2 regions of the Sphaerimonospora cavernae genome follow, and region 1 is predicted to be linked to the other one. Evidence: riboswitches for the same ligand, from Rfam matches in the RefSeq annotation. Region 1 holds a riboswitch; the other holds the start of a gene.

Region 1 (15,226 bases):
AGGTCGTCCAGCTCCTCCTCCTGCAGCCGGAGCGGCGTGCCGTCACTGATCGTGCCGCCGTCGAAGAGGAAGTTGACCATCGAGCGCGGGCGCTCGCCGAGCGGCGGCGCCCAGTCCAGGACGAGCAGCGCACCCGCCTCGACCCGGAGACCGAGCTCTTCGTAGATTTCGCGGCGGGCGCCGTCGTGGGGCGACTCGCCGTCTTCGACGATGCCACCGGGGATCGACCATCCCGGCCGATAGTTGGGCTTCACCAGCAGGACCCGGTCGTGGACGTCGGTGAGCAGCACGCACGCCGAGGCGAACACGGTGGGCAGGGTGGCGAACCATTCCGTTGGTTCGAGATAAGGGTTGCTCATCGGCTCACGCTACCCCGGCCGATCCCGGCCCAACCGGCGCCTGCTCGTACTCACTCATGTCAGACCGGCGGAGATGCGTGACGAGAACGATTGCGGAGCCGCGGCATGGCGGGGGAATGGTGGTCACAAAATTCTGGACAGAGTCCACATCATCCGTTTATTGCCCCAAGCATCACATCGGGTCGTCATTCAGCGCGCGTGATCCCGTTCAGTGGGACGGGCGGGGCGGGCCATCCGGGCTCCACGTCAGTGTGATGGTGCACACAATGGCCAGGCGAGCGGCGCCGCTCGGTCCCTGCGCTTTTCTTTTCAAGGAGCAGTAGTGAGATCACACATTCCGCTCCGTTCCCGCATTACGGCAGCGCTTCTCGCGAGTTGTCTGATCGTCACCGGATGCGCGAACTCGTCATCGAAGAATGAGGGAGTCGATCGGGGCGGCTCCACCGGGTCCTCCGAGGGCCCGAGCAAGGCTGAGATCTACACCACCGGGCTCGTCAACGCCGACGACGCCGGGACTCCCGTCAAGGGCGGCACGCTGACCGTCGCCGAGTACGCGGAGGCCCGGAGTCTGAACCCGGTCGAGACCTATGCCAACGGCGCCACCGGAGGCAGCGCCATGGCGGCGGTCTACGACGAGCTGATGCGCTACGACTACAAGACGGACAGCTTCGAACCCTGGCTCGCCGAATCGCTCACGTCCGACGACAACGTCACATGGACGTTGAAACTCCGGGACGGAGTGAAGTTCACCGACGGTACGCCGCTGAATGCCAAGGCGGTCGTCGGGAGTATCGGCTTCTACCAGAAGAACTACGCCTACAACGCGCTGCTCCTGCTGGGCAACATCGCCGAGATGAAGGCGACGGACGACCTTACCGTTGTGTTCGAGGCACGCGCCCCGTGGGCCAAGTTCCCGAACATGCTCGCGCAGGGCCCTGGCATGATCATGGCTCCCGCCGCTTACAAGGACCCCAAGAACTTCAAGCCGATCGGCGCCGGCCCCTTCATGCTCGACCATTACTCTCCGGGCGAGGAGCTGGTGCTGAAGGCCAACCCGGGATACTGGAACGGTGCCCCCAACCTGGACGCACTGCGTTTCGTGTGGGTGGGCGGCGCCGACGACACCGCCAAGCTCGACTCGCTCAAGAACGGGGACGTCGACGCCGTTTTCATGCGGGACGCCACCGCGGTGGAGGAGGCCCGCCGTGCGGGTTACCCGGGGATGATGTTCGTGACCGGCATGGGCGGCAACCTGTGGATCAACGTGCGTAAGGGCCGCCCGGGGGCGGATGTCCGAGTCCGGCAGGCCATCGATTACGCGTTCGACCCGAAGGCGTACATGGACCGGTTGGACGAAGGCGCCGGTCTGCCCGCCAAGGCGCTCCTCCCGGAGACCTCGCCCTGGCACACCGGCGTCGAGCCGAACAAGGCCGACCCCGAGAAGGCCAAGAGCCTCCTCCAGGCCGCCATGGCGGACGGATTCGACGGGGAGATCAGCTACTCCCACTCGACGGACGCGTCCTCGCAGGCCGCCGCGGTCGCGATCAAGGCCGTGCTGGAGGCGGTCGGTTTCAAGGTGACCCTCGTGCCGCTGCGCACGGTCGCCGACCAGGTGCAGAAGCTGTACGTCGACCACGACTACGACCTCGCGGTGGCCGGTACGACGATCCCCGACGAGGATCCTTACTCCCGGCTGTCGGGTGTCCTGGGCAGCGAGTCCCCCTCGAACACCTCGGGTTACTCCAACCCGGAGATGGACAAGCTGCTGGGAGAGCTTCAGGCCGCTCCCGGTCCCAAGGACGGCAAGGCGGTCCTGGCCAAGATCGAGGAGCTCTGGAAGAAGGAGGTGCCCGGCATCGGCATCGAGATCGGCGGCACCTTCCAGGCCTGGCAGAAGAACGTGCACGGGCTGATCCCCACCAGCGAGACGATGTTCCTCTACAGCAAGGCGTGGAAGAGCGAGTAACCCGCATCGCCCGCTCAACCGCGCGGACCGCGAGGACCGCCATCCGGGTGGGGATGGCGGTCTTCGCCGTCAACCGAGCGATCCAGTCGTTACTTCGCGTAACCGGATGCCTGGTAGCCGGCTGCCTCGTAGCCGGGTGCCAGGCGACGCCACGGCGACGCCTGCTCCAGTTGGGCGGCCAGTGAGAGAAGCAGCTCCTCGCCTCCCAGGTCCGCGGCGAACTGCACCCCCAGTGGCATGCCCCGCCGGTCGGCGGCGAGCGGAAGGGACATGGCCGGCATGCCGGTGACGTTGAACGGGCTGGTCCAGCAGGAGAACAGCGGGGCGGACTCGTACATCGTCTCGGCACGGCCGGTGTCCAACACGCCGTGCTCGGGCGTCGGTCGCGCGAGGGTCGGGGTGAGCAGGACGTCGAAGGTGTCGAATTTCGTGCCGAGCTTCCAGCCGATCTCCTGGACCCCGCGCATGGCCCGGGTCACGTCGGTGCCGCTGAGCCGCCGGTACTGCTCCAGCAGGAAATGAGTGAACGGCTCGAGGTCGTCGTCGCGCAGTTCGCGTCCCAGGAAGGCCAGCCAGTCGTCGATCGCCACCACGAGTTCGGTGCCCATGGCCGTCGCCGAGGTTATCGCGGCTTCGGCGTAGTCGAATCCGCAGTCGGTCTCGGTCACCTCGTGGCCGAGTCGCTCGCAGAGCGCCGCGACGCGCTCGACCGCCGTGACACACTCGGCGTCCGTTTCCGGGCCGTTGGTCTGCTTGACGGCCATGCCGATGCGCAGCCTGCCAGGATCCCGCCTGGTGGCGTCGAGGAAGCTGGTGCGCGGAGCCGGTGCCGAGAATGCCTCACCCTTCATCGGCCCGGCCGCGATGTCGAGCAGCAGCGCGCTGTCGCGCACGGTGGTGGTGAGCGCGTGGTTCACCGACACGGGACCGGCGAGAGTCCCGGGGTCGGGGAAGCTGGTGACGCGGCCGCGGCTCGGTTTCAGCCCGAACAGGCCGCACATGGCCGCCGGGATGCGGATCGACCCGCCGCCGTCGCTGGCGTGCGCGACCGGCACCATGCCCCCGGCCACGGCCGCAGCGGAACCTCCACTCGACCCGCCGGGTGAGAAGCCTCGCCGGTGGGGATTGTGGGTCGGGCCGAACAGGGCGGGCTCGGTGCTCGCGTTCAGGCCGAGCTCGGGGGTGTTGGTGGTGCCGAGCACGACCATTCCGGCCTGACGGTAGCGGCGGACGAGTTCGCTGTCGTGCTCGGGCACGTAGTCCGCGAACAACCGGCTGCCGCTGGTGCTCGGCAGTCCGGCGACATCGGCGCCGAGGTTCTTGATGAGAACGGGCACGCCGGTCAGCGGACCCTCGGGCAGGCCCGCCCTGACCTCATCGAGTGCTTCCTCAAACCGGAAGCCCACGACCGCGTTGAGTGCCGGGTTGTGCTTCTCGATGCGGGCGATGGCGTCCTCGACGGCCTCCCTCGCGCTGATCTCACCGGAGCGGATGGCGGCCGCGAGGGCGACGGCATCGCGCGGTGAATCAGCAGAGCCTTCCAACATGGCGTTCCTTTCGTTCGGTGGCGTGCCGCCTGGCCGTACCGGGCTCTTTCAGGCCGTGGGGACGTGTGCCGCGTCGACGTGGTGACAGGCGACGAAGTGGCCGGGGCCGAGTCCGCGAAGCACCGGTTCCTCGGCGGCGCACCGATCGGTGGCCAGCGGACATCGCGTGCGGAACCGGCAACCCGAGGGCGGGTCGAGCGGCGAGGGTAGCTCTGTGGCGGGCTGCGTCTGCCGCGATCCGCTCTCGGTCGCCTCGGATATTTCGGACATCTCGGGCACCGAGGCGAGGAGGAGCCGGGTGTAGGGGTGGACGGCGCGGGTGTCGAGGTGCGCCGACGGCAGGACCTCGCAGGTCTTGCCGAGATAGAGCACCATCACCCGGTCGCTGATGTTCTTGACCACGGCGACGTCATGGGCGATGAACACCAGGCTGAGCAGGTGGCTGCGTTTGCTTCGCTCCAGCAGATTCAGGATCTGCGCCTGCACCGAGACGTCGAGGCTGGCGACCGGCTCATCGCAGATCAGCACGGACGGCTTCAGCATCAGGGCCCGCGCGATGCAGACCCGCTGGCACTGCCCGCCGGACAGCTCATGCGGCCGACGGTTCCACACCACCTCGGGTTCCAGACCGACCGCGTGCAGCGCCTCCCGGATCAGCCGGTCCTCATCTTCGCCCTCGTGCCCCCAGATGGAAAGCCCTTCGGCGACCAGGTCCCTGACTCTGCGCCGCGGATTCAACGAGGAGACCGGGTCCTGCATGATCATTTGCATCTTGGCCCGGGCCCGTCGGAGCTCGCGGGACCTGAGGCGGGTGAGTTCCGAACCGTGCAGCAGTACGGATCCCGAGGTCGGCGGGGGCATCTGCATGAAGGCGCGTCCGGCGCTGGACTTACCGCAGCCGGACTCACCGAGGATGCCCAACGTCTCCCCCGCGAGCAGGTCGAGGTTCAGCCCGGAGACGGCGTGCACCTTCTGCCGCCGCCCGACGGGGAACTCCACCACCAGGTCCCGGACCGACAGGACCGGCTGCTCAGACTCCCGCATATGTACGGTGCCGCTGCCTGCCATCAGTCGTCTCCCCTGTTCATCGAGCCGGCGTCCCTCGAGTCGGCGTCCCTCGGGCCGGCGTCCCTCGAGTCGGCCTTCGGCGTGGGTAGCAGAGGCGCGTGGCAGGCCACGCTGTGGCGCGCGTCGTACGCCAGCGGCTCGTGCGGCGGCGGAGCCTCCTCGCGGCAGCGCTCAAACGCGTGAACGCATCGAGGCGCGAAGCGGCAGCCGGGCGGCGGCGCCGACATGTCGGGCGGGTTGCCGTCGATCACCCGCAACTCGGCGTGCGGTTCGTTCGACAGCCGCGGGATCGAGCCGATGAGCGCGTCGGTGTAGGGGTGGAGCGGATGCTCGAACACGGTGGCCGTGGCGGCGGTCTCGGCGATCCGTCCCGCGTACATCACCGCCACCCGGTCCGTGCGACCCGCGATCACGCCGAGGTCGTGGCTGATCAGAATCGTCGCCATTTCCAGGCGCTCCGCCAGCGTGCCCAGCAGGTCGAGGATCTGCTTCTGCACCGTGACGTCGAGCGCCGTCGTCGGTTCGTCCGCGATCAGCAGCTTCGGGGAGCAGGCCAGCGCCAGGGCGATCACCACTCGTTGGCGCATGCCGCCCGAGAGTTCGTGCGGGAACTGTCTCACCCGGCGGCGAGGCTCCGGGATGCCCACCTGTACGAGTAGCTCGATCGCGCGGTCGGTGGCCGCTCCGCGACGGAGCCCGAGGTGCAGACGGAGGGTTTCGGTGAGATGGGTGCCGATCCGCTTCGTCGGGTTCAACGACGTCATCGGGTCCTGGAACACCATGGCGACCTCGGGCCCCCAGAGCCGTCGGCGCTCGCCGGGAGCGAGCGCGTGGACGTCGCGGCCACCTATCCGCACCGTTCCCCGGACCTCGGTGGCCGGGCCGGCGGAGATCAACCCCATGATGGTGCGGCCCAGCACGGACTTGCCCGAACCGGACTCGCCGACGATCCCGATCGTCTCGCCCGCGGACAGTCGCAACGAGACACCGTCGACGGCGCGTACCGCGCCCCGCGGGGTGTGAAAGGTGGTGCGCAGGTCGTCCACTTCGAGAAGCGGCGTGGCGGTCGACCCCACGGTCACGGGCGGCTCCACGGTCACGGGCGGCTCCGGGGACATGGGCGGCTCCGGGGTCACGAGGCGGCGCTCCTGGGGTTCCAGCGCTTCTGCGCCTTCTCGCCGAGTACGTTGAACGCGAAGACGGTCAGGAACAGGAAGGCTCCGGGCACCAGCACCATGGACGGGTGCTTCTGGAGGACCCCGCCCTGCGCTTCGGCGATCATGTTCCCCCAGGTGGGCTCGGGCGGCCGGACGCCGAGGCCGAGGAAGCTCAGCGACGCCTCCGCGACGATGAGACCCGAGATGACCACGACCGCCATCGACAGCAGCGGCGGCAACACGTTCGGCACCAGTTCTCTGGCCATGATCCGTAGGCGACCGGCTCCCATGGCCTCCGCCGCGAACACGAACTCGCGTTGCCGGAAGGAAATGGTGTTGGCACGGGCGAGGCGGATCATGCTCGGCACGGTGAGCAGCGACAGGACCAGCACCATGTTCCGGATGCTGGGTTCCAGCAGGGTGGACAGCGCGATGAGCAGGATCAGCGGGGGTACGGCCAGAAGCGCGTTCGTGAGCACACCGATGACGCTTTCCACCCCCCGTCGGTAGTAGCCCGCGATCACTCCGATCGCGCCTCCGAGAACCGTGCCGATGGTGACCGCGAGCAGGGACACGGCCAGTGAGGTGCGGGCGCCGTACAGGCACCGGGCGAGCATGTCGAGACCGGCGCCGTTGGTGCCCAACGGATGGTCGTAGTAGCGCAACGGCTCCAGGTAGACCGGCTCCAGGAGCGTGGCGGCCACGTCCCGGTGCTCTTTCAGCGGAAGGGCCGGCGCCAGCACCGCGGCGACGATCAGTACGGACAGCCAGGCCAGGCAGACCCAGGGCAGGAGGTCCACCCGCTGCCGCCGTAGTCCCCAGACCAGCCGTGACACACCGGAGAAGGCAGTCACCACCCCCGCGAGCGCCAGGAGCACGCGGACGGCCACGATGAGCGGGGCGACAAGCCCGAGGGCGAGCAGGAATACGCCGACGGCCGTCAGCCCGGCCCCGAGGCTGATCAGCCGGCGCCGGGGGATCATGGTGGTGGTCTCCCTAGGCATGAACACGACGCGTCCTCGGGTCAAGGAATCCGTAGGCGAGGTCGATACCGATGTTGACGAGCACGTACGCCGCGGCGATGAGCAAGGTGGCCCCCTGCACCATGGGGAAGTCGCCCTGGTTGGCCGCGTTGACCACGAGTGACCCCATGCCCGGAAGGGCGAACAGGTTTTCGACGATGACGGTGCTGCCGATGAGGCTGCCGAAGCTCAGGCCGAGCAGCGTGAGCAACGAGAACGACGACGGCCGCAGTGCGTCGCCGACGAGGACACGCCACCGCGGCATGCCCCTCGCCCGCGCGGCGAGCACGAAGTCTTCGCGCAGGGTGACGACGAGGTCGCCGCGGAGGATGCGGGTGAACACCGCCGCCTCCGACAGCGCGATGACGACCGCCGGGAGCAGGGCGTGGTGCAGGTTGCCGGTGATGCTTTCCGAGATCCTGACCCACTGGCCTCGGGGGAACCACCCGAGGCCGTTGACCAGCACCATGATGAGCAGGAGACCGGACAGGAAGGACGGGACGGACAGGACGGCGAACGTCGAGGCGCCGATGGCCCGGTCGACGAGGCCGCCCTCGCGCGCCGCGGACCACATGGCCAGCGGGATGGCCAACGCCATCGCCAGCAGCAGTCCCAGGATCGCGAGTTCGGCGCTGACGGGAAGGGCCGCGAGCACCCGGTCGATCACGGCCGACCTCGGCGGCACTATGGAGTGACCCAGATCGCCGGTGAGCGCTCCTCCCAGCCAATCCAGGTAGCGGCTGAGGATCGGCTGGTCGAGGCCGAGTTCGGTACGGAGCGCGGCGTAGTCCTCCGGTGGGTGCCCCTCGCCGAGGATGGCGACGGCGGGATCGCCGGGGATCAGAGAGACGAGGAGGAAGACTCCGAAGCTGACCAGGGCGAGCACGACGACCAGCTCGCCCAAGCGGAGCAGAAGCTTGCGAGTCACCGGGCTCCTTGGGGTGTTCGCTGTGGATGCCTCAGATGTGCGGCCGGTTGAACGCGCAGGCTAGGGCCCGTGAGCGGCGTCACATGCCCGTTGTCCCGCTCATCGGGATCAACGGGCGGTGTCCCCTCCAGAGACGTGAGAACGGTGGGCGCGCCGCTTCTCAGTCGTCGCTCACGGTGACGCCCAGGAGGTGGGCGAACGCCGGGGCGAGCTCCATCAGTTGGAGGCCGCTGATGGTCGCGCCGCGCATGGCGTCGTACCCGTCCGCGATGCCCAGCGCGGTGGCGCCGCGCAGATCGACCTCGGTCATCCGCGCCTTGTCGAACCGCACCCTTTCCAGGCTGGAGCCGGGGAAGGTGACGCCGTTCAGCGTGGCACCGGCGAAGTCCACGTCGCGCAGCGTGCAGTCCACGAACGACACCTCACGCAACGCCGCGACGCGGAGGTTGACCGAGTCGAGTTTGCACCGGTGGAACACCACGCCACGCATCCGGCAGTCCGGCATCGCCGTACCGGCGAGCACGCTCGCGATGATCTCGGCGTCCGCCAAGGAGGTCTCGGTGAGGTCGCCGCCCACCCACCGCACGGTGTTCAGCCACACGTCGCTGAACCGGGCGCGCCGGTAGCGCCCGCCGGTGAACGTCACCGACGTGAACGCCGACTCCATGAAACGGGCGTCGCGGGCGTCCTCCTCCTCGAACTCCTGCCCGTCGAACAGGACCGTGTCGTAGTCACCACTCTGGGTCAGCCGACCGCTGAACGGCTCGAGGTACCTCGCGTACGGCAGCGCGGCCAGTTCACGAGGCTCCGGGTAGGCGTGTTCACGGTGCTGTCCACGGGGCTTCGGCATCGCTCCAACCTATAAGGGGCGGCCGACAACTCATCGTCGGGCGGTGTTCGCCGGAGCAGGGCCGGCTCAGCGAGCGGCGATCTCCCGTAGGGCCTCGATGAGGCGGTCGACGTGCTCCGCTGTGGAGCCGATGCCGATCGACGCCCGGATCGCCCCGGTCGCGCCGTCTGCGCATCCGCCGTCCGCACCGCCTTTCCCGGCGGTATCGCCCGAGGCCGAGAGGAGATGCCGGACGAACGGGTGGGCGCAGAACTTGCCGTCCCTGACGCCGATGCCGTGCTCGGCCGCCAGCGTCTCCGCGACCTCGCGGGCGTCCCGGCCGGTCACGGTGAACGACACGATGCCGACACGCGGGTGGTCGGGGCCCCACAGCGACAGCTCACGTACGCCCTCGATCGTGGCGAGTCCGGCGCGCAGGCGGGCGAGCAGCCGCTTCTCCTCCCGGATGAGCCGCTTCCAGCCGGTGGCGTTCAGCGCGTCGCAGGCGGCGGCCAGCGCGACCGCGCCCAGCACGTTTGGGGTGCCCGCCTCGTGCCTGGCCTCGGGGTCGTCGCTCCACTCGAGAACCTCGGGGGCGTCGCCGACGGTGCGCACCGCGCCCCCGCCCCGCAGGTACGGCTCGGCCCGCGCGAGCCAGTCCGGCCGGCCGATCAGCGCCCCGGCCCCGAACGGGGCGTAGAGCTTGTGCCCGGAGAACGCGACGTAGTCGAGGTCGAGCGCGGTCAGGTTGAGCCGCCGGTGCGGGACGAGCTGGGCGGCGTCGACGGCGATGCGGGCGCCGTACCGGTGGGCGATGTGGGCCAGGCCCGCGATGGGCCACAGTTCGCCGGTGACGTTGGAGGCGGCGGTGACGACCAGCAGCGCCGGACCCTCGATCGACGCGAGCGCCTCGTCGGCCGCCCGGACCGCCTCGCCGGGAAACGCCGGCGGCGCGAGCCGTACGGCACGCGACCAGGGCAGCAGGGAGGCGTGGTGCTCGGAGTCGAACACCACGACCGTGGTGCCCTCGGGCAGGCAGCGGGCCAGCAGGTTCATCGCGTCGGTCGTGTTGCGCGTGAAGATCAGCGCGTCGTCGGGCCGGGCGCCGACGAAGGCCCGCACGCTGTGCCTGGCCTGCTCGTACCGCGCCGTCGTGAGCTGCGAGGCGTACCCGGCCCCCCGGTGGACGCTCGAGTAGGCCGGGAGCGCGGCGGCGACGGCGGCGCTCACCGGCTCGAGACAGGGCGCGCTGGCCGCGTAGTCCAGATTGGCGTACGGCACGAGCCTGCCGCCCTTGACGGGCACCCGCAGGTCGGCGCCCAGCACGGCCGGGATCTCACGGGAGCCGGCGGAAACGGAGACGGCGGCGCAATCACCGGCAGTGTGGTCACCGGCAGTGGGGGTGAGGATGCTGAGAACAGCGGACAACGCCAGGCCTCCTTGGAGTCGAGGACCCCGACCACGGCGTCGTACGGCGGAGCCCGCGCTTGTCCGGCACACCTCGTGCCGAACCCGGTCCTCACCCGGGGCACCCCGCCGCGGACGCGAGGGTTGCCGGCCAGCGAGCCGGGGCTTGGCGCTGACACTCATGACCTGATCCGCACTATAACCCACCGTCACCTATCGCCACCAAGCCCCCCTCCTCCCCCCCAGCCCAGCCCACCCCCCACCCCCCCCGCCGTGATCTTGCGAATACTCGCAGGGTGGGCCTCCGACCTGGCCGTCTTCACTGCGTGATCTTGTAGAAGCTCGCAGGGATGACCTCCCACCTGCGCTTTCGTTCTTCGTGATCTTGCGCGTGAGAGAGACGTGGATACGTTGATGGTCCAGGGATAGGAGGTGCCCGGTTGGATGCGTATGGTGTGCATTGTGAAGTTTGATCCCTGGAATCCCGAGTTCATCGCTCACCCGTACGACGCCTATCGTCACCTGCGCGAGAACGACCCCGTCGGCTTCTTCGAGCCGACCGGACAGTGGCTGATCGCCCGCCATGCCGACGTGAACGCACTGCTGCGCGACCGGCGGCTGGGCCGGTCCTATCTCCACATGGCCACCCATGAGGAGTTCGGCAGGCAGCCCGAGCCGGAGTTCCAGGAGCCGTTCTGGCGGGTCATCCGCGCCGGGATGCTGGATGTCGAGCCGCCGGTCCACACCCGGCTGCGCCGCCTGGTGTCCAAGGCCTTCACCCCTCGGATGGTCGAGTCGCTCCGCCCCCGCGTACGGAAGATCGCGATGGAGTTGACCGAGGGACTGGTCGAGCGAGGCGGCGGCGACCTGCTGGCCGAGGTGGCCGAACCGCTGCCGGTGACCGTGATCGCCGAGATGCTCGGTGTGCCGGAGGCCGACCGGCACCTGCTGCGGCCGTGGTCGGCGGACATCTGCGGGATGTACGAGCTCAGCCCCTCGCTGGAGGCACAGCACACGGCGGTGCGGGCGGCCCAGGAGTTCGCCGAATACCTGCGTGACCTCGCCCGGATACGCCGGGACCGGCCGGGCGACGACATGATCTCCGCGCTGGCCCAGGTCGTGGACGACGGGGACCGGCTCACCGAGGACGAGCTGGTCGGCACCTGTGTGCTGCTGCTCAACGCCGGGCACGAGGCGACGGTCAACGCGACCGGCAGCGGGTGGTGGGCGCTGTTCCGTAACCCGGGTGAACTGGAGCGCCTGCGTGCCGACCCCGGTCTGATGCCGACCGCCGTCGAGGAGTTGCTGCGCTGGGACACCCCGGCGCAGATGTTCGAGCGGTGGGTGCTGGAGGACATCGAGGTCGGCGGGGTGACGATCCCTCGCGGGGTCGAGGTGGCGCTGCTGTTCGGCTCGGCCAACCGGGACCCGGAGGTCTTCGCCGACCCCGATCGCCTCGACATCGGCCGGGTCGACAATCCGCACATCTCGTTCGGAGCCGGCATTCACTTCTGTCTCGGCGCGCCGCTCGCGCGGATCGAGATGGCGGAGTCGTTCGGTGCCCTCCTGCGGCTGGCTCCCGGGCTGGCGCTCGCCGAGGAGCCCGCCTGGAAGCCCAACTACATCATCCGTGGTCTGGAGTCGCTCAAGGTCACCGTTTGATCTGGCTCAGCCAGCCGAAGCGGCCGAGGCCCGTGCGGTCGATCAGCTCGGCCTCCTCGGCCGCCCGGCCGAGCGCCCGTACGTAGCCGAGCGGATCGGCGGAGGCGAGCTCGATCGGCGGTCGGGCACCGGTGACCCCGAGATCGCGCAGCGCGGCCCGCTGGGTGGTCAGCGTCGTGGCAGTGGCGCCGGCCCGCTCACCCGCCGCCGCGCACGCGTCCAGCGCGACGTGCGCGGTGATGTCGCACGACCCGTCCGGTACGGCCGGCACCACCGAGCCGTCCCGGTAGGCCGTGATGCTGCCGAGGGGGGGACGGGCGCCGGCGTGGTGGGCGTAGTCGACGGCGACGGCCGTACCGCGCCCGAGCCGTACGATCACCGAGGCCCAGGCCTCGTCGCGTGGGCGGCCGATCTCCGCACGCAGCCCGTCGACATCGTCCAGATCGTTCAGCGGCCACCAGCGTTCCAGCCAGGCGAGATCCTCGGGGGCCGGAGGCGGGCCGAGGCGTTCGGCGCCGGTCTCGGGATCGACCAGCACGAGGCGCGGGCCCGACGGGGTCTGCTCGACGATGTCCACCGGGACGTTGTCCAGCCACTCGTTGGCGACGGCCAGCCCTTCGATGCGGTCGGGTACGGCATCGGCCCAGGAGATCCGTGCGTCCAGGTCCGCGGGTCGCGAGGAGAGGTCGACGGCGGTGATCCGCAGTCGCTCGGCCAGACTCGGAGGCGCGGACGCCAGGATGCGGGCGGGCAGCAGGCCGTCACCGCTGCCGACGTCGACGAGATCGAGCACGTCGGGACGGCCGAGGTCCGCGTCGACCCGGTCGATCAGACGGAGCAGGGCCCCGGCGAAGGCCGCGGACACGTGCACGGAGGTCCGGAAATGCCGACCGGGCCGTTCCCTCAGATAGAAGCCCTCGTCACCGTAGAGCGCGCGCCGCGTGGCCGCGCGCCAGGTCAACCACACACGCCTCACGTTACCCAGCGCGCCGAAGATGGCGAAAAGTAATCACCTTCGTACTCGTGGCTCAACATGCCGCAGGGGGAAGTGGGACAAAATCTAACCATAGGGCAGGGCCGGGCAGGCCCGCCCGGCGACGCTACCCTGAGCCGTGGGGAGGCCTCATGGACACTAGCGACCGCCCTGCGCGGCTTGCCGTGGGAGTGCTCGGCGCGGGACGGGTGGGTTCGGTGCTGGGCGCCGCGCTCCGGCTCGCCGGACACCGGGTGGTGGCCGCGAGCGGAGTTTCCGACATGTCCCGGCGGCAGGCGGCGGACCGGCTCGGCGTGGGGTTGAGCAGGCCCGAGGAGGTGATCCGGCAGGCCGAGCTCGTACTGCTGACCGTGCCGGACGACGTGCTCCCAGAGCTGGTCGCCGGCCTCGCCGCCACCGGTGCGGACCTGCGCGGCAAGCTGCTCGTCCACGCCAGCGGCGCGTACGGCCTGGCCGTGCTGGACCCGGCGGCCGAGATGGGCGCGGTGCCGCTGGCACTGCATCCGGTGATGACGTTCACCGGCCGCGATGACGATCTCACCAAGCTCAACGGGTGCTCCTTCGGGGTGACCGCACCGCTGATGCTGCGTCCGGTGGCCGAGGCGCTCGTGATCGAGATGGGCGGTGAGCCCGTCTGGATCGCGGAGCAGGATCGTGCCCTCTATCACGCCGCCCTGGCCGGTGCCGCGAACCACATGATCACGCTGATCGCGGAGTCGCAGGAACTGCTCTCGAAGATCGGCGTCGAGCATCCGGGGAGGATGCTCGGCCCGCTGCTCGGCGCCGCGCTGGACAACGTGCTGCGCCTGGGCATCGGCGGGCTGACCGGGCCGGTGGTGCGTGGCGACGCCGGCACGGTCCGCAAGCACGTCGACGCGCTCATCCTGGCCGCCCCCGAGGCCGCTGACGCCTATGTGGCCCTCGCTAGGCTCACCGCGGACCGGGCGCTGGCCGCCGGGCTGCTGAAGCCCGAGGCGGCCGAGCGCCTCCTGGACGCGCTGGGAGGAAACATATGGACCTGACCGTGGCGGGCGACCGGACGGAACTCGCCAAGGCGCTGGAGGCACTCGCCGGCGGCCACGGTGAGGGCCGAACCGGAGGCCGAACCGAGGGCCGCGGTGCGGGCAGGGTCGCCCTGGTCCCCACAATGGGGGCGCTGCACGAGGGCCATCGGTCGCTGATCCGGCTGGCGCACGAGCACGCCGATCACGTGGTGGTGAGTGTGTTCGTCAATCCCCTCCAGTTCGCCCCAGGTGAGGATTTTTCCCGGTATCCCCGGACATTCGAGGCGGACCTGGCGGCATGCGCGGAGGAGAACGTCTCGGTGGTCTTCGCACCGGCGGCCGGCGACCTCTACCTCCCGGACCGCCAGGTCGGGGTGTCGTCCGGCCACATGGGCACGATCGTCGAGGGCGCCCACCGGCCGGGCCACTTCGACGGCATGCTGACCGTCGTGCTCAAGCTGTTCAACCTGGTCAGGCCGGACGTGGCGGTCTTCGGGCAGAAGGACGCCCAGCAGCTCGCGCTCATCCGCCGCATGGTCGCCGACCTCGATGTGCCCGTCTCCGTCGTCGCCGGGCCGACCCTGCGCGAGCCCGACGGCCTCGCACTGTCCAGTCGCAACCGCTATCTCTCCCCCGAGGACCGGACCACCGCCCTCGCCCTGTCGCGTGCGCTCCAGGAGGGCGCACGGTGCGGCACGCCGAAGGAGATCCTCCGCGCGGCCCGTGCCGTACTGGACCGTGCCGTACAGGACCGTGCCGTACAGGACCGTGCCGTGCCGGATGGGGCGACCCGGGCGCGGCCGCCCCTCGTGCTCGACTATCTGGTGCTGGCCGATCCCGCCACGTTCGCCGAGGTCGGCGATGACCACCGAGGTGAGGCCGTGCTCGCGGTGGCCGCCCGGGTCGGCACCACCCGCCTGATCGACAACGTGGTCGTACGGCTTCCCGACTGATCGGGCACAGCTGATCGGGCACGGCTGATCGAAACGGGCGGGGCGGGGACGCATCACCACGACCGGGGCGTTATCGTCATAGTGACGAAAGGGGAACCCCCGCATGGTGGCGATTCCGAGGAAGCTCACTGCCCCCGCTCCCGGATGGAGCGTGTACGCCGACGCCGTGGTCGTCGGGTCAGGGATCGCGGGCCTCACCGTGGCTCTGCGGTACACCGAGCTGACCCCCGCGGGGCGAGTGCTCGTCGTCACCAAGGACGTGCTCTCCGCCGGGTCCACCCGCTGGGCCCAGGGCGGCATCGCCGCGGTCCTCGACCCCGAGGACACCCC
Region 2 (15,226 bases), on a different contig from region 1:
GGCGACGTCGTCGGTCTTCTTGGCGACTTCCTTGACCAGCTCGGCGCCGATCTTCTCCCACGGGTCCTCGAGCTCGATCTCCTTGGCGATCGAGACACCATCGTTGGTGATCGTGGGGGCTCCCCACTTCTTCTCCAGCACGACGTTGCGGCCCTTGGGGCCGAGGGTCACCTTCACGGCGTCGGCGAGCTGGTTCATACCGCGCTCGAGACCGCGCCGGGCGTCCTCGTCAAACGCGATCATCTTGGCTGCCATCAGGCTAGACCTCCCAGTAGCAGGGTGGCTTCCACTGGACCGAGCCGACGCCCGCGACGGCATGGGCCCGCTCTCCCTTCGGGGACCCCATCGTCTCGATCCTGTTGTTGTCACTCTCGACCTCAGAGTGCCAACCATGTATTTAGCACTCTACCCCTGCGAGTGCAAGCGCAGGCCATCCTGACCCAGGGCGTGTCCAACGCGCTGACCAGCGAAGACTCCGCTGACACGCCCCTGACACAGCATCGAGAAACGACGAAGGCCCGGCTTCGCCAGGAGCGAACCGGGCCTCGCGATGGTCGAGCGACAAGGGCGTGTTCGGCAACGCCGTCCCACGCGGGGCAGGACATGACGTGCCGAACACACCCAAGATCAGACGGCCCGGACGGCCTCCGCCTGCGGACCCTTCTGTCCCTGCGTGATGTCGAACTCCACCCGCTGCCCCTGCTCAAGCGACTTGTAGCCGTCCATCAGGATCGCCGAGTAATGAACGAACACGTCCTTACCACCGTCTACCGCGATGAAGCCGTAGCCCTTGTCCGCGTTAAACCATTTGACGGTGCCCTGCGCCACTTTCCGACTCCTCTTGCTGGGCGGGGGACCACACCCAAGAAGCCCCCGGTTTTCGTCGATCGTCCTCGACGATACCCGTGTCAAGGCATCGGACAACAGAGTAAATCCGCAAACTACTACGAGGTGTTCGCTCAACGCAGGATCAGGGAATATTCACTTTAGTGGGCGATAGTTGATAATTGCACCATTTGACAGGTAGCGCCCGACTTGGGCGATGACAAATGCCCAGGTCAGGCGCCCTCTAGGTGCGGAGAGGCTCAGCCGCCCGCGACTGCCGGGATCACCGAGATCTGCGCGCCGTCCGGCGTGGAGGTGTCCAACCCCTCGGCAAATCGGACATCCTCTTCCCCGACATAGACATTGACAAAACGCCGTATTTTGCCCGTTTCGTCCAAGATTCGACCTCCGATGCCCGGGTAGTCCGCATCCAGCTTCTGCAGGACCTCGCGAAGCGTCGCACCTTCTCCGGACACCTCCGCGACCCCATTCGTGTATGTGCGCAGAATCGTCGGAATCCGTACAGAAACGCTCATTTTCACTCGCTTTCGTGATTGGAAGTGGGCTCAGGGAAACGCGGTCAGTTGGCGAAAGCCGTACGGAACGCGTCGAGAGACGGCCGGATGACGGCCGCCGGACGGGCCTGCTCGGCGATCGCATCGAGCGTCTTCAACCCGTCGCCCGTGTTGAGTACGACGGTCTCGGCGTCCGGGTCGAGCCTGCCTTCGCGCGCCAGCTTGCGCAGCACGCCGACCGTCACACCGCCGGCGGTCTCGGCGAAAACGCCCTCGGTCCGCGCCAGCAGACGGATGGCCTCGACCACCTCGTGGTCGTCGACGTCCTCCACCGCACCGCCCGTGCGCCGCGCGATGTCCAGCACGTACGGCCCGTCCGCCGGGTTGCCGATCGCCAGCGACTTGGCGATCGTGTCCGGCCTGACCGGCTGCACCACGTCGTGCCCCGCCTTGTACGCCCTTGAGACCGGTGAGCAACCCTCCGCCTGGGCGCCGAAGATCCGGTACGGACGGTCCTCCACCAGGCCGAGCCTGATCAGCTCACGGAAGCCCTTGTCCACCTTGGTGAGCTGCGAACCGGAGGCCACCGGGATGACGATCTGGTCGGGCAACCGCCAGCCGAGCTGCTCCGCGATCTCGTACGCGAGCGTCTTGGACCCCTCCGCGTAGTAAGGCCGGAGGTTGACGTTGACGAAGCCCCACTTCTCGCCGAGCTCGTCGCCGATCAGCTCGGAGCAGAAGCGGTTGACCTCGTCATAGGTGCCCTGGATGCCGACGAGGCGGCCGCCGTACGCCGAGGCCATCGTGACCTTGGCCGCCTCGAGGTCGGCGGGGATGAACACGCAGGAGTCGAGGCCGGCACGGGCGGCGGCGGCGCCGACGGCGCCCGCCAGGTTGCCGGTGGAGGAGCAGGAGAGCGTGTGGAAACCGAAGGTTCTGGCCGCCTCGAGGGCGATCGCCACGACCCGATCCTTGAAGGAGTGGGTGGGGTTGCCCGAGTCATCCTTGATGTGCAGCGAGCGTAGCCCCAGCTCGGCCGCGAGCCTGTCCGCCTTGACCAGCTTGGTCCACCCGGGTTGGAGATTGGGCTTGGCCGCCACGTCCGCGGGAACCGGCAGAAGCGCCCGGTAGCGCCAGATGTTCGTCGGTCCCGACTCGATGTCCTCGCGGCGGACATCGCCGAAGTCGTACGTCACCTCGAGCGGCCCGAAACACTCGGCACAGGCGAAGATCGGCCCCAAATCGTAGACGGTGCCGCATTCGCGACAGGACAGACCCGTGGCGGGGCCGAACTCAGAACTGGTCGTGGTGCTGGAACCGGGGGCATTGGTGTGCGCCATGAAGCGAGGCCCTTCCCTCATCTTCGCTCGCGACCACCTTGACCGCGAGCCCGGAATTGGCACCCTGTCCCGGCCGGGCCTCGTGGTCACGAGTTCGGTCACGGGAGGGTTGCCGGGGCTTCGCAGGGCCGGTCCCTCCACCCCTCTGGATGAGCATGTTCAGTTGTGTGGACGTTCAGTTGTCCCAGGTCGTGTCCCGAGTCGTCGAATGGCATGGGGGAACGTCCGTAAGCACTGTACCCCGGCGTTCCCGGAATCCGGTCCCGCTTCTCAATAGACGAGACAAATCGTCCCACCATCCGTACGCGAGCCCGGTATCAAGCAGGTCACCCGTAGGCGTCGCCGAGTGCCGACTGCACGTACTTGCGGGCCTGGTGGATCCGCGATTTGGCGGTGCCGAGCGGGATGCCGAGCTGCTCGGCGATCTCCAGGTAATCGAGTTGGCAGATGTCGCGCAGCACCAGCGCCTGAGCGAGATCGGGCTTGTCCGCCTCCAGCGACTCCATGGCGTCGAGCAGATCGAGCCGCGATCCGGCGATGACGCTGACCCGCCGAGGATCGGGGCGCTGCTCGGGTAGTTCCTCCGCCTGCTCGGCCGCGCGCCGCTTCAGCGAGCGGTAGGTGGTCCGCGTGCAGTTGACGGTCACGATGTGCAGCCAGGTGCTGAACTTGGCCCGGCCCTCGAACCTGCCGATGTTGCGCGCCACGGCGAGCAGCGTGTCCTGGCACGCCTCCTCGGCGTCCTGACGATAGGGTAGAAGTCGCTCGCAGTGCCGCAGCACGTCGGGCTCGATCCGGCGGAGCAGTTCGCCGAGTGATCGATGATCGCCTCCGGCGGCCGCCCTGGCCAGATCCTCAGTTGTCTCGTCCATTGCCATTGCCGTTTCCGCCCCTCCTTTTGACATCCTATTGATTCATGAGCAGCCAGGTTCTGATCGCTTCCAACCGGGGGCCGGTGTCGTTCTCCATGTCGGACGACGGCACGCTCACCATGCGCCGGGGCGGTGGCGGTCTGGTCTCCGGGCTGTCGGAGGTGGCCAGGGACGGTGACCTGCTGTGGGTCTGCGCCGCGCTGTCCGACGGCGACCGCGGTGCCGTACGACTCGCGCCCGGCGGGCGACTCGACCGCGCGTTCGACGCCGGGCCGGTCCGGATGCTCGACATCCCGCCGGCGGTCTTCCATCGGGCCTACAACGCCGTGGCCAACTCGACCCTGTGGTTCGTCAACCACCTGCTCTACAACACGCCGTTCACGCCGCAGTTCGGCATACGCTTCCGCCGCGAGTGGGAGTCCTACCGGGAGTACAACGGCGCTTTCGCGCTCGCGCTCGCCGAGGAGGCCGGGCCCGGATCCCGCGTGATGGTGCAGGACTACCACCTGACGCTGGCCCCGGCGATGCTCCGCGTCGAGCGGCCCGACCTGCGGATCGCCCACTTCTCCCACACGCCGTGGGCGCCGCCGGAGTACTTCTCGCTGCTACCCGACGACGTCGCCGTCGAGGTGCTGTCGGGGATCCTCGGCTCCGACCACGCCGGCTTCCTCACCGCCCGCTGGGCCGAGGCGTTCATGGACTGCTGCGCCGTCTTCCTCGGCGCCAGGGTCGATCGCGAGAGCCGTACGGTCAGCTTCGGCGGCCGGACCGTCCGCATCGGCGTGCATCCGCTCGGCGTGAACGGCGAGGCGCTGCGGGCACGTGCCGCCGAGCCCGACGTCGAGTCGCACATCGCCGCGATCAAGGACGTGGTCGGCGACCGCAAGCTGATCGTCCGCATCGACCGGACAGAGCTGTCCAAGAACATCGTGCGCGGCCTCACCGCCTACCGGGAGTTCCTGGCCGGGCATCCGGAGTGGCACGGCAAGGTCGTGCATCTGGCCTTCGCCTACCCGTCCCGGCACGACCTGCCTGAATACCGCGAGTACACGGCGGCCGTGCAGCGGTGCGCCAAGGAGATCGACGACGAGTTCGCCACCGAGGACTGGGATCCGCTGATCCTCAACGTCCACGACGACTATCCGCGATCATTGGCCGCCTACCGGCTGGCCGACGTCCTGCTGGTCAACCCCATCAGGGACGGCATGAACCTGGTCGCCAAGGAGGGACCGATCCTGTCCAGGCGGTGCGCGCTCGTGCTCTCCCGCGAGGCGGGCGCCGCGGCGGAGCTCGGCGCCGACGCGCTGCTGGTCAACCCCTACGACGTCTCCGGTACGGCGGCCGCACTGCACGAGGCGCTGCTGCTGCCCGAGGAGGATCGGGCCGGGCGCTGCGCCCGGCTACGGGAGGCGGCGACCGCGTTCCCCCCGAGGCGCTGGTTCGACGATCAGCTCGCCGCTCTGGATCACTGCTGAAGATTCGCGGATCGCGGCTACACCGTGGCCGGCTCTGGGTGCCGACACCGGCGCCCACGCCGGTCCCAGTCTCTCAACCAAGCTCAATTCAATTGCCGTTCCTGGCCCGCGTCGAACGGGACCGCGGCGGGACGTGACGGCGACGAACGCGGGTACCGTCCGGCCGGATGCCGGGAAGCGGGAGGCTCCACCTCATCGGCTCCACGTCAGCGGAGAGGGACCACCAGGTCCACGAGTTCATCCCAGAAGTAGATGAGGATCGTGAGCGCGGCCGTCACCGTCCCGGCCATCGCGATTCCTGGTAAATCGAATGAGCCCGATGAGAACATCTCACCGACCGCTCCCAGCAGCGCGATGAGAACCAGCAGAGCGTTCCGCACCAGATGACGTTCGCCGATGCTCGCGCCCTGCTTTCCGAAACAGTTACAGGAGACCCGGCGCCGACGAGAGATCGCTCGCATGATGACGGTGGTGAAGGCCAGAAGCAGGACCGCGGCCGATATCAGGCCCGCCTGGGAAGTGACGACGAGCAGGAGCGCAACCGTGATCTCAGCGGCGACCACGAGAAGCGCCACTTTTCCGGTCAGCCGCTTCGGCACCTCTTTCAGTTGGGCCAACGCCTCGGCGAAGGCGTCGAGGTTTCGCACCTTTCCGAGCGCCGAGAGCACAAAAACGGCCGTCAGCAGCATCCGCGAGACCAACACCAGATAGATCAAGAACGGCCATCCTTCGGAAACCGACCAACCACCACGCCCGCGACTCGCTCAGCGGGAACATAACCCATGCTTCGGGAATCCAGGCTCGCCGCGGCATTGTCACCCAAGATGACGACGTGGCCCGCTGGAACCCGGTCACCCACCGGCAGGTTCGCCCGTCCTGCGAGTTCTGCGGAGATCCTGTCCCCGGCGACGCCCGCCACCCGTTTGACGATCAGCGGCGCGGGCGGCGGCTCACCGGTGCGCGGCTCACCGCTCCGTCGCCCCGGTCGCCCCGGTCGCTCACGGTCGAGCACCACCACCTGTCCCCTACGAGCGAGTCCGCCAAGGCGTATCACCAGCAGCCGATCCCCGTCATGGAGTGTGGGTTTCATGCTGGCTCCCTCGACTTCGACGATCAGCAGGCATCGTCGTACGACCAACCCGGCGACCGCGGCCACGAAGACGACCCCCAGAAGGACGCTCATCCCACCGGCTCCCGATAGCCGGAGGCCTGGAGGGTGAACAGTTCCGCGTACCGGCCCCCGGCCGACATCAACTCTTCGTGCGTGCCCTGTTCGACCACCTTCCCGGCCTCCAGCACGACGAGATGGTCGGCGTCCCGGACCGCGCTGAGCCGGTGGGAGATCAACACGCTGGTACGGCCTCGCCGAAGCGTCCTCAGTCTGCTGTGGATGGCGTGTTCGGACTCGGCGTCCAATCCGGAACTGGGCTCGTCCAGGATCAGTAGATCGCGGTCACCACGTAACAATGCCCTGGACAGGGCCACCCGCTGCCACTGACCGCCGGAGAGCGTCACCCCGGTCCCCTGATCTTCAGGAAGCAGGATGCGCGTCAGTGAGGTGTCGTAACCACGCGGAAGCCCGGCCAGGGTGTCGTGCACACCCGCCTCCCGCGCGGCCTGCTCCACGCGTGACCGGTCGTCCATCAACTCCAGGTCACCCAGTCCGATGTTCTCCCTCGCGGTCAGGTCGTACTGCATGAAGTCCTGGAACAGCACGCCCAGCCGCCGCCGCAACTCCGCGGGATCCAGGTCACGCAGGTCGACGCCATCCCACAGGATGACGCCGCGCGTCGGATCGTAGAACCGGCCGAGGAGCTTGATCAACGTGCTCTTCCCCGCACCGTTCCGGCCGACGAGCGCGACGGTGGTGCCGTACCGGATGGTGAGGTCGACCCCCTTGAGCACCCAGGGGTGGTCGGGTGAGTAGCGGAACCAGACGTCCTTCAATTCGATGCGGTGCCGAAGCGGCTGAAGCCGAGTCGGCCGCTTCGGGACGGGAAGATCCTGCTCTGCGGTGAGCACCGCCTGGAAGTGCGCGAACAGCAACAGTTGCTGATGGGCCGCGGCCACGTTGCCCGCCATCTGGGCCAGGCCCGTCTGCACTCCGGCCACCGCCGCGACGAACATGGAGACGTCGCCGATGGTGAGCCGTCCGCTGCCGGCCGCCGCTATCGCCCAGAGCAGACCGGCGCCCGCCACCACGGCCGACAGCGGCGACAAGGTCGCCTCCATGGCGAGTTCGCGCCGGTCCATCCGCTGCTGGGCTCGGTTGACCATGCGCCGCTCGCGCAGCATCCGATGCCGGAGCCAGTCGCCCAGGCCGAACAGCCGGATTTCCTTGGCGGCCGAGACATCGCTCATCAGCATGCCGTAGAAGATCTCCCAACGCTGCATGGGCGCGATCTGCCACATCATCTCGGCCCGCCACCGGGACAGCCAGATCTCCGACACCAGCACGGGCACCGCGGAGACCACGACGATCCCGGCCATCAGCGGGTTCATGACGAACAGCCCGGCCAGGAAGCCGCCGACGACCACGACACCGTGGACCAACTGCAGGCCGGTGTCGACCACCTGGCCCGGGGTCATCCCTCCGGACTGTCGGGCGAGCTGCAGCCGATCCAGGAACGCCGGATCCTCGAAGCGTGCCAATCCGGTGAACCCGTTGACCGCGCCGAACAGCCGCTCCTGCGCCAGCAGGCCGGTCGCCCGTTCCAGAGCTGACCGGACATACTTCAGCACGCCGGGCATGAGACTGGAGATCACCCCGACGAGGGCCAGGCCGACCGCCAGAGGGGCGAGTTCCTGCCAGGTAGTGCCCGCCGCCACCTTGTCGAGCGTCAACTTGGTCAGCCAGGCGACGCTCAACGGCACGGCGGCCGAGCACAGAGTGGCCAGGAGGTAGCTCAGCAACCGCAGCGGTCCGGACCGCCACGCCAGTGTGACGGCCAGGGACATCAGGCGGCCACGGGGGTGAGCTCCGACAGCAGATCGACCCGCGACCTGGTCTCCAGGACGACGGCGTCACCCGCCACGACGAACGCCGGCACCACGGCGTCAACACCGAAAGCCCTGGCCACCGGGCCACCCAGCGGCTCGGTGATCACCTGTACGGCGCCCGCCAGCGCCGCCACCTTCTCCTGGACAGCCTCGGTTCCGCCGGTATCGAACACGACCGCCCAAAATCGGGGCCCGTCCGGCGGAAAACCGGCGGCATAGGCCGCCAACTGCGGAATCTGCTCCTCGCATGATTCGCAACCAGGCGCGAAGAACGCGGCGACGACTGTGGAGGGCAGTTCACTCGACGATATGACTTCACCCGTCGTGGTGACCGCCTCGAACTCGCCGATCGGGTCGCCCGGCGACTTGGTGAACATCCCGGGCCTCACGTACTGCCGCAACAACTCCGAATGCTCCCTGAGCCGCCGGATCACGGCGACCGTCAGCAGCAGGTTCGCCAGGAAGAGCACACCGAGTAGAACCAGGGCGGCGACATACCATGACATCAGCAGGCATCCTCAATGGCATGATCAATGGAATGGTGACGACGTGCCGGCCCGGTGAGGACAGGCCGGCACGCCTCGGTCCCTGTTATCGGCAAGCACCGCAGGTGATCGAGCCGTTGCGCTGTACGCAGCACAGCTTCGTCTTACCGCCCGCGCATTTGATGTAGTCACACTCCGCGGCGGCCGCCCGTGCGCTGGGAACCATCGCCGACAGAATCCGGTCGCCCAGTGCCAGAACCTTCTGCATGGAAGCGTCTCCCTTTCCCGCTGTTGGCATTTCGTCCAGTGTGAACTAACCGGAAGCGGCCTGGCTATTGGCCGTTCCGCCTAGGCGAGTCAGCCAATTGGCGATTTCCGATCCACGGTGCACCGTGAACCCGACCAGTGCGGCCTGAATGCGGCCCGTCACTCGAAGCTTGCTGAGAATGTTGGCAGTGTGAGCGCGGGCAGTTCGTTGAGAAATGGAGAGGCGCTCGGCTATCTGGCGGTCCGTGAGCCCGTAGGCCAGCAGCCTCAGTACATCCCGCTCACGTTCAGAAAGAGCTGTGACCCGCGCGAGTGCTGATTCGACATCGAATTCTGACAACGAATCATCGGACAATTCATCCCACCTTTCGCTAGGTCGATCCCATCCCTGATCCCAGCCGGCCCTCTGAGGACCGGCCTGCCCGGGTGAACACCGCGGCCTCCGGCGCCGTCCGCGGACCAACCGGCGCGGTCGTTCACGCGCCGGTTGGTCCGCCGTCCCCCGGAACGGGACCAGCATGACGAACCCATGTCTCGATCTTGTTCCCGTCGCTGTGGCGATCTTCGGAATCTCTCCGCCACCAGGCCCTGATCCACGAAGACCACGCTGTGAGAAGGTGGCGGCAGACCGCGGCGACCCGAAGCGTTCTCAATCACAGGAGGCAGCCTGCGCATGGAGTTCCGGATCTTAGGTCCTGTGGACATCTGGCGCGAAGGGCGGTCGGTGCCGATCGTCGGAGTGAAACAACGCAGCCTCCTGGCCATCCTCGTGTTGAACGCCAATCGCGTGGTCCCGTCCGAACGACTGATCTCGGCGCTGTGGGGGGCCGATGTTCCGACCACCGGACGGAGACTGCTGCACAAACACGTGTGGGCGCTACGTCGTCTGCTTTCCGATCCCGCCTTGATGTCGAGTACGTCGGCGGGTTACCGGCTGGAAATCCAGCCCGGCGGCTCCGACCTCGACGTTTTCATCTCCGAGACCGAGGCGTCACGCGCGGCCTGGGCCGCCGGTGACGCCCTGGAGTCGGCAGATCGCCTGAGAACGGCGCTGAATCTGTGGCGAGGACCGGCGCTCGGCGGCACCCACCCCGACCTGCAGTTGGCCGAGTGCGCCGCGTTGGAAGAGAGAAGGCTCGCCGCCCTCACCGACCGCATCCGCGCCGATCTCTCGTCGGGACGTCACGGGGAGCTGATCGGCGAGCTACGTGGGCTCGCCGCCGAGCACCCCGGTTGGGAGCAGTTGCGCGGGCAACTGATGCTCGCCCTCCACCGGGTGGGCCGTACCGCCGAGGCGCTTGAGGAGTACCGGAACACGCGCCGGTATCTCCGAGACGAGCTCGGGATCGAACCCGGTCCCGAGCTCACCCAGGTTCATCAGTCGATCCTGGCAGCGGATCCCGCGGACCGCGCGGGGGAAGCCTCGGCCCGCAACACCCGAAGGCAGCCCTTCCCCACGCCGCGCCAGCTGCCCTCCGGCATCGCCAGCTTCATCGGCCGCACGAAGTCCCTGGAGGCACTGGACTCCCTGCTACTCGGGGGGCGAAAAGAGGGCTCGGCGACCGTGTCGATCGCAGCGATCACCGGGACGGCAGGAGTTGGGAAGACAGCACTCGCCGTTCACTGGGGGCACAGAGTGCTGGACCACTTCCCCGACGGGCAACTGTACGTGGATCTGCGTGGCTACTCGACGGACGAGCGGATGACGTCCGGCCAGGTGCTGCGACGCTTCCTGGTCACGCTGGGAGTCAAGCCGGAGGCGATCGCGTTCGATCCGGACGAGCAGGCGGCGACTCTCCGCTCGCTTCTCGCCAGTCGCCGGATGCTGATCATTCTGGACAACGCCGCCACCAGCGAGCAGGTGCGGCCCCTGCTTCCAGGTTCGCCCACCTGCCTGGTGCTGGTGACCAGTCGCGACGATCTGCGCGGTCTCCTCGTCACCCATGACGTACGCACGGTGCCCCTCGGCACTCTCTCCCCGAGTGATGCCGACGCCCTGCTCACCCGACTGGTCGAAGACGACCGACGCACCACGGAGCCGGCCGCACTCAGCGAACTGTCCCGACTGTGCGGGTACCTACCGCTGGCGCTACGCATCGCCGCCGCGCACCTGGCGGCCGATCCCCGGCTTTCGGTCGCCGCGCTGGCGAGCAGGCTCCGAGGAGCGGGCCGACTGGAGACACTGGCAGTCGAAGGCGATCACCAACTGGCGGTCCGGTCCGCGATCGATCTCTCCTATCGGACTCTCGCGCTGGAAGACCATCGGCTCTTCCGCCTGTTGGGACTGTATCCGGGCCCGGACTTCTCCGTACAAGCCGCGGCCGTGCTCGATGACACCACCCCTACCCGGGCCGCCGCCTGCCTGAGCCGGCTCTCCCGCGCACATCTCGTCGAGCATCATGGTGCGGACCGGTTCCGAATGCACGATCTGGTGCGCGAGTACGCGCACGAGCGAGCACTTTCCGACAATCCTCCAGCGGAGCGGCTGACGGCCATCGGTCGGCTCTACGGCTGGTACCTGCATCGGGTCGACGCCGCGGTACGCCTCCTGGCTCCCCAGCTTCTACGGCTTCCGGTACCGGCTGCCGATTCATCCGTGTTCAACGACACCGCGGATGCCCTGTCCTGGCTGGACGCGGAGCGGGCGAACCTGGTGGCGGCGATCATCCGCGGGCGGACGCTCGGTGTCACCGAACCGGCCGGACTGCTGGCTGACGCGATCCGTGGCTATTTCGCGGTACGCAGCGACACCACCGAGTGGCTGCTCGTCGCCCGAGCCGCACTCGGCGCCGCGGAGGCCGCCGGAGATGTCCTCGCACAGGCGGCCGCCCATCACAGTCTCGCCCAGGCCCACTACTGCCGGGGCGACACCGCGACGGCGACCGATCACCTCACGCACGCACTGAAGTTCAGTGAACAGGTCGGATGGCATGAGGGCGTGGCCACGGCACTGGGCAATCTCGGAAACATCCTCGCCGACGCCGGCCGTCTCCCCGAGGCGGCCACCCATATCAGCCGTGCGATCTCGAAGTACGGCGAGATCGGCGACCCGACCCGGACCGCGGTCTATCTCGGCAACCTCGGCGGAGTGTTCACCAGCATGGGACAACTGGAGGATGCGGTACGACGGCATCGCCAGGCCCTCACATTGCTGCGCCAGAACGGAGCCGCGGCCCCTCAGGCGATCGCCCTCAACAACATGGGCTATGTGCTGCAACTCATGGGACACCTCGATGAGGCGATCGGGCATCTCACCGAGGCGCTGGGCATCTACCGGGACACCGACAGGATCAACGGCCAGGCCATCTGCCTGAGCAATCTGGCGGCGGCCTACCGCGATGCGGGCCGCTTCGAGGCAGCGGTGGATCACGCTCGCAGAGCCCTGAACCTCATCAGGGAAACCGATGACCGTTATGTGGAGGCCGAAGTCCTCATCACCCTCGGATCCGTCATGGTGCAGCGCGGCGGGCATGTCGACGCGATCGATCACCACGTCGAGGCGCTGCGGATCGCCCGCGAGATCTCCAGCCGGGAGCATGTCACCGGAGCCCTCCTGGGGCTCGCCACCGCGCACCATTCGCTCGGCCAGGCGGAACTCGCCAGAACCCACGGGTGGGAGGCGTTCCGGCTCGCCGAGAGCTGCGGCTACCCCATACCGATGGGTCAGGCGCTCACGGTGCTGGCGGCAGGTTACCTCCTCGATGACCCCGGAAAGGCCATCGAGCTGGCTGAGCGCGCCCTGATCCTGCACCGGGGCACCGGTCATCGGCTGGGGGTCGCCAGAACCCTCGTCCCGCTTGGCCAGGCCCAGATGCGGACCGGAGACGTCTCGGCGGCGATCGCTTCCTGGCGGGAGGCCGGTGCCCTCTTCACCCTGATCGGCAGCACCGAGGCGGACTCCGTACGCGACCTGCTCGACACAGTGGTCTGATCCCGGCGCGTCATGGCGATCGGGAGCCCTTCGCCTTCTCCGAGCACCGCTTCCCCGGCCGCTGAGTGTTCAGCCGGCGAAGTCTCCGCGGTGGAGGGCGTCGACGACGGCGCGTAGGAAGGTCACGACACCGGCGGGGCCGTCCACCACGATGTCGGTGTGCGCCGCGAGCTCGGCGACCTCGCCCGACCCGCTGCACACCCGTACGCCCGGGACGGCCGCATGTTCGACGGCCTCGAACGCCGCGAGATCGCCGAGGTCGTCGCCGGCGAACATGACCGACCTGGCCTCGCGCTCGGCGAGGAACGCCGACAGCGCGCGGCCCTTGTCCATGCCGGGCGACCGCAGCTCCAGCACGAAACGCCCCGGCTCGACCACCAGACCGGCCTGCTCGGCCAGCCGCTCGATGGGGCGGCTCAGCACGGCCAGGGCCGCCGCGGGATCGGGGCATCCGCGGGTGTGCACCGCCACCGCCCGGTCCTTGTCCTCGATCAGAACGCCGTCCATGCCGGCGATGACGGTGGACAGCACGGCCCGCACCAGGTCCAGCCCCGGCGGCGGAGGCGGCGCGGTGATCTGGCCCGCCTCCCACCGCTCCATGCCGTAGTGGCCGAGGATGACGAGCCCGGGCACGTCGGCGAGGGACGGCCCGGCAGGGGTGGCGCCGAGCGCGAGAGCCGTACCCGGCGGACGACCCGTGACGATCACGACGGCGTTGACCAGGGCGGCCAGGTCGGCGAGCACAGCAGGGACGTCGGGGTGTACGACGGCCGCCGCAGGGTCGGCCACGATCGGGGAAAGGGTGCCGTCGAAGTCGAGCCCGATCACGGCTCCGGCGGGATCGGAGAGGATGGCGGACAGGCCGTCATGAGTGGGGAGCTTCATGGCCTCATCCTGGTTCACGCCCCGTCCCGAAGCGGCGGGTGGCTCGGTCACGCCGGCGGCCGGCCCGCATCCGGCGCAGGCGCTTCACCAGCATGGGGTCGTGCTCCAATGCCTGCGGCCGGTCGATGAGCTCGCTGAGTAACTGGTAGTAGCGGGTGGCGGAGACACCGAACGTCTCCCGGATCGCCTGCTCCTTCGCACCGGCGTAACGCCACCACTGCCGCTCGAAGGCGAGGATCTGACGGTCCCGGTCGGATAAGGCGAAATCGTCGTCATCGATCGGTTCGATGTCCATCCGCTCCTCCTCCGCCGGACGCCGACCCTCCTCATGTTAAAGGCTGTCTCTGACACCGCCGGTCGGCGAAATGCCCCGGGAGGATCGGACGAATCCCCCGATCCTCCCGGGGCACCGGCATCCCGTACGGCGCGGCCGTACGGCTAGTGACTGCCGACCACGTCGTGGACCTCCGCGAAGTGGCAGGCACTCGGGTGCGAACTGCCGGGCCGGGTCTCCAGCGCGGGCTCCTGCTCGGCGCAGATCTCCTGCGCCTTCCAGCAGCGGGTGCGGAACCGGCAGCCGGACGGCGGGTTGGCCGGGGAGGGCGGGTCGCCCTGCAGGATGATCCGCTGCCGGTGCTCGCGCCCCTCCGGGTCGGGCACGGGCACCGCCGACAGCAGCGCCTGCGTGTAGGGATGGGTCGGGCTGTCGTAGATCTCGGCGTCGCGGCCGACCTCGACGATCTTGCCCAGATACATCACCGCGACCCGGTCGGAGATGTGACGCACCACCGACAGGTCGTGTGCAATGAAGATGTAGGCCAGGTTGAACTCGTTCTGCAGCCGCTCGAGCAGGTTCATGACCTGGGCCTGGATCGACACGTCGAGCGCGGAGACCGGCTCGTCGCAGATGATGATGTCAGGCTGGAGGGCCAGTCCGCGGGCGATGCCGATGCGCTGACGCTGACCGCCGGAGAACTGATGCGGATAGCGGTTGATGTGGTCGGGGTTGAGACCCACCACCTCGAGCAGTTCCTGCACCCGCTTGCGACGTCCGCCCCGCGGGACGACATCGGAATGGATCTCGAATGGCTCCCCCACGATGTCGCCGACCGTCATGCGCGGGTTCAGCGACGTGTAGGGGTCCTGCATCACCATCTGGACGTTGCGTCGCATGCGCTTGAGCTCCGCGCCCCTCGCGCGGCCGATGTCCCTGCCGTCGATCCGCACCGAACCGGAGGTCGGCCGCTCAAGCGCCATCAGCAGCTTGGCCAGGGTGGACTTGCCGCAGCCCGACTCGCCCACGACGCCCAGGGTCTCACCCCGGTGCAGGTCGAAGGAGACGCCGTCCACGGCCTTGATCGCACCGATCTGACGCTTGAACACGATGCCGTGGGTCAGCGGGAAGTGCTTGACCAGGTCGCGGACTTCCAGGATGGGCTCAGCTGTGGCCGCCATCGAGGACCTCCCTCCAGTAGTGGCAGGCGCTGCCCCGGCCGCTGCCGACCGGGTGCAGCGGAGGCACGTCGGTCACGCAGTTGTCGCGCCGGTACGGACAACGGGGGTGGAACGCGCATCCTGTCGGCATTTCGAGCAGGTTCGGCGGCATTCCCTTGATGGCGTAGAGCTCCTGC

The links. A riboswitch is a leader RNA that binds a small molecule or an ion and turns the genes downstream of it on or off. The one in region 1 is predicted to bind S-adenosylmethionine.
Positions count from the first base shown of each region.
Region 2: it holds a riboswitch for S-adenosylmethionine, as region 1 does, so the genes downstream of both, thrC (threonine synthase) here and ACFHYQ_RS05615 (aminotransferase class V-fold PLP-dependent enzyme) in region 1, are expected to answer to the same signal.

Region 1 covers NZ_JBHMQT010000006.1:215,834-231,059, forward strand. The annotation lists gene ACFHYQ_RS05575 (NUDIX domain-containing protein) at 1-359, opposite strand, end outside; gene ACFHYQ_RS05580 (ABC transporter substrate-binding protein) at 682-2,325, shown strand; gene ACFHYQ_RS05585 (amidase) at 2,415-3,872, opposite strand; gene ACFHYQ_RS05590 (oligopeptide/dipeptide ABC transporter ATP-binding protein) at 3,921-4,940, opposite strand; gene ACFHYQ_RS05595 (ABC transporter ATP-binding protein) at 4,940-6,076, opposite strand; gene ACFHYQ_RS05600 (ABC transporter permease) at 6,073-7,101, opposite strand; gene ACFHYQ_RS05605 (ABC transporter permease) at 7,094-8,047, opposite strand; gene ACFHYQ_RS05610 (pentapeptide repeat-containing protein) at 8,208-8,897, opposite strand; gene ACFHYQ_RS05615 (aminotransferase class V-fold PLP-dependent enzyme) at 8,964-10,304, opposite strand; SAM riboswitch class IV at 10,355-10,470, opposite strand; gene ACFHYQ_RS05620 (cytochrome P450) at 10,746-11,945, shown strand; gene ACFHYQ_RS05625 (SAM-dependent methyltransferase) at 11,935-12,912, opposite strand; gene ACFHYQ_RS05630 (Rossmann-like and DUF2520 domain-containing protein) at 13,071-13,961, shown strand; gene panC (pantoate--beta-alanine ligase) at 13,952-14,896, shown strand; gene ACFHYQ_RS05640 (L-aspartate oxidase) at 15,000-15,226, shown strand, end outside.
Region 2 covers NZ_JBHMQT010000055.1:129,922-145,147, forward strand. The annotation lists gene groL (chaperonin GroEL) at 1-255, opposite strand, end outside; gene ACFHYQ_RS24635 (cold-shock protein) at 628-828, opposite strand; gene ACFHYQ_RS24640 (MoaD/ThiS family protein) at 1,086-1,361, opposite strand; gene thrC (threonine synthase) at 1,406-2,680, opposite strand; SAM riboswitch class I at 2,695-2,836, opposite strand; gene ACFHYQ_RS24650 (RNA polymerase sigma factor) at 3,007-3,558, opposite strand; gene ACFHYQ_RS24655 (alpha,alpha-trehalose-phosphate synthase (UDP-forming)) at 3,597-5,027, shown strand; gene ACFHYQ_RS24660 (MauE/DoxX family redox-associated membrane protein) at 5,234-5,743, opposite strand; gene ACFHYQ_RS24665 (S26 family signal peptidase) at 5,740-6,210, opposite strand; gene ACFHYQ_RS24670 (ABC transporter ATP-binding protein) at 6,207-7,985, opposite strand; gene ACFHYQ_RS24675 (thioredoxin domain-containing protein) at 7,985-8,533, opposite strand; gene ACFHYQ_RS24680 (hypothetical protein) at 8,619-8,780, opposite strand; gene ACFHYQ_RS24685 (response regulator transcription factor) at 8,826-9,134, opposite strand; gene ACFHYQ_RS24690 (AfsR/SARP family transcriptional regulator) at 9,453-12,710, shown strand; gene otsB (trehalose-phosphatase) at 12,780-13,595, opposite strand; gene ACFHYQ_RS24700 (DUF3263 domain-containing protein) at 13,600-13,890, opposite strand; gene ACFHYQ_RS24705 (ABC transporter ATP-binding protein) at 14,034-15,050, opposite strand; gene ACFHYQ_RS24710 (ABC transporter ATP-binding protein) at 15,034-15,226, opposite strand, start outside.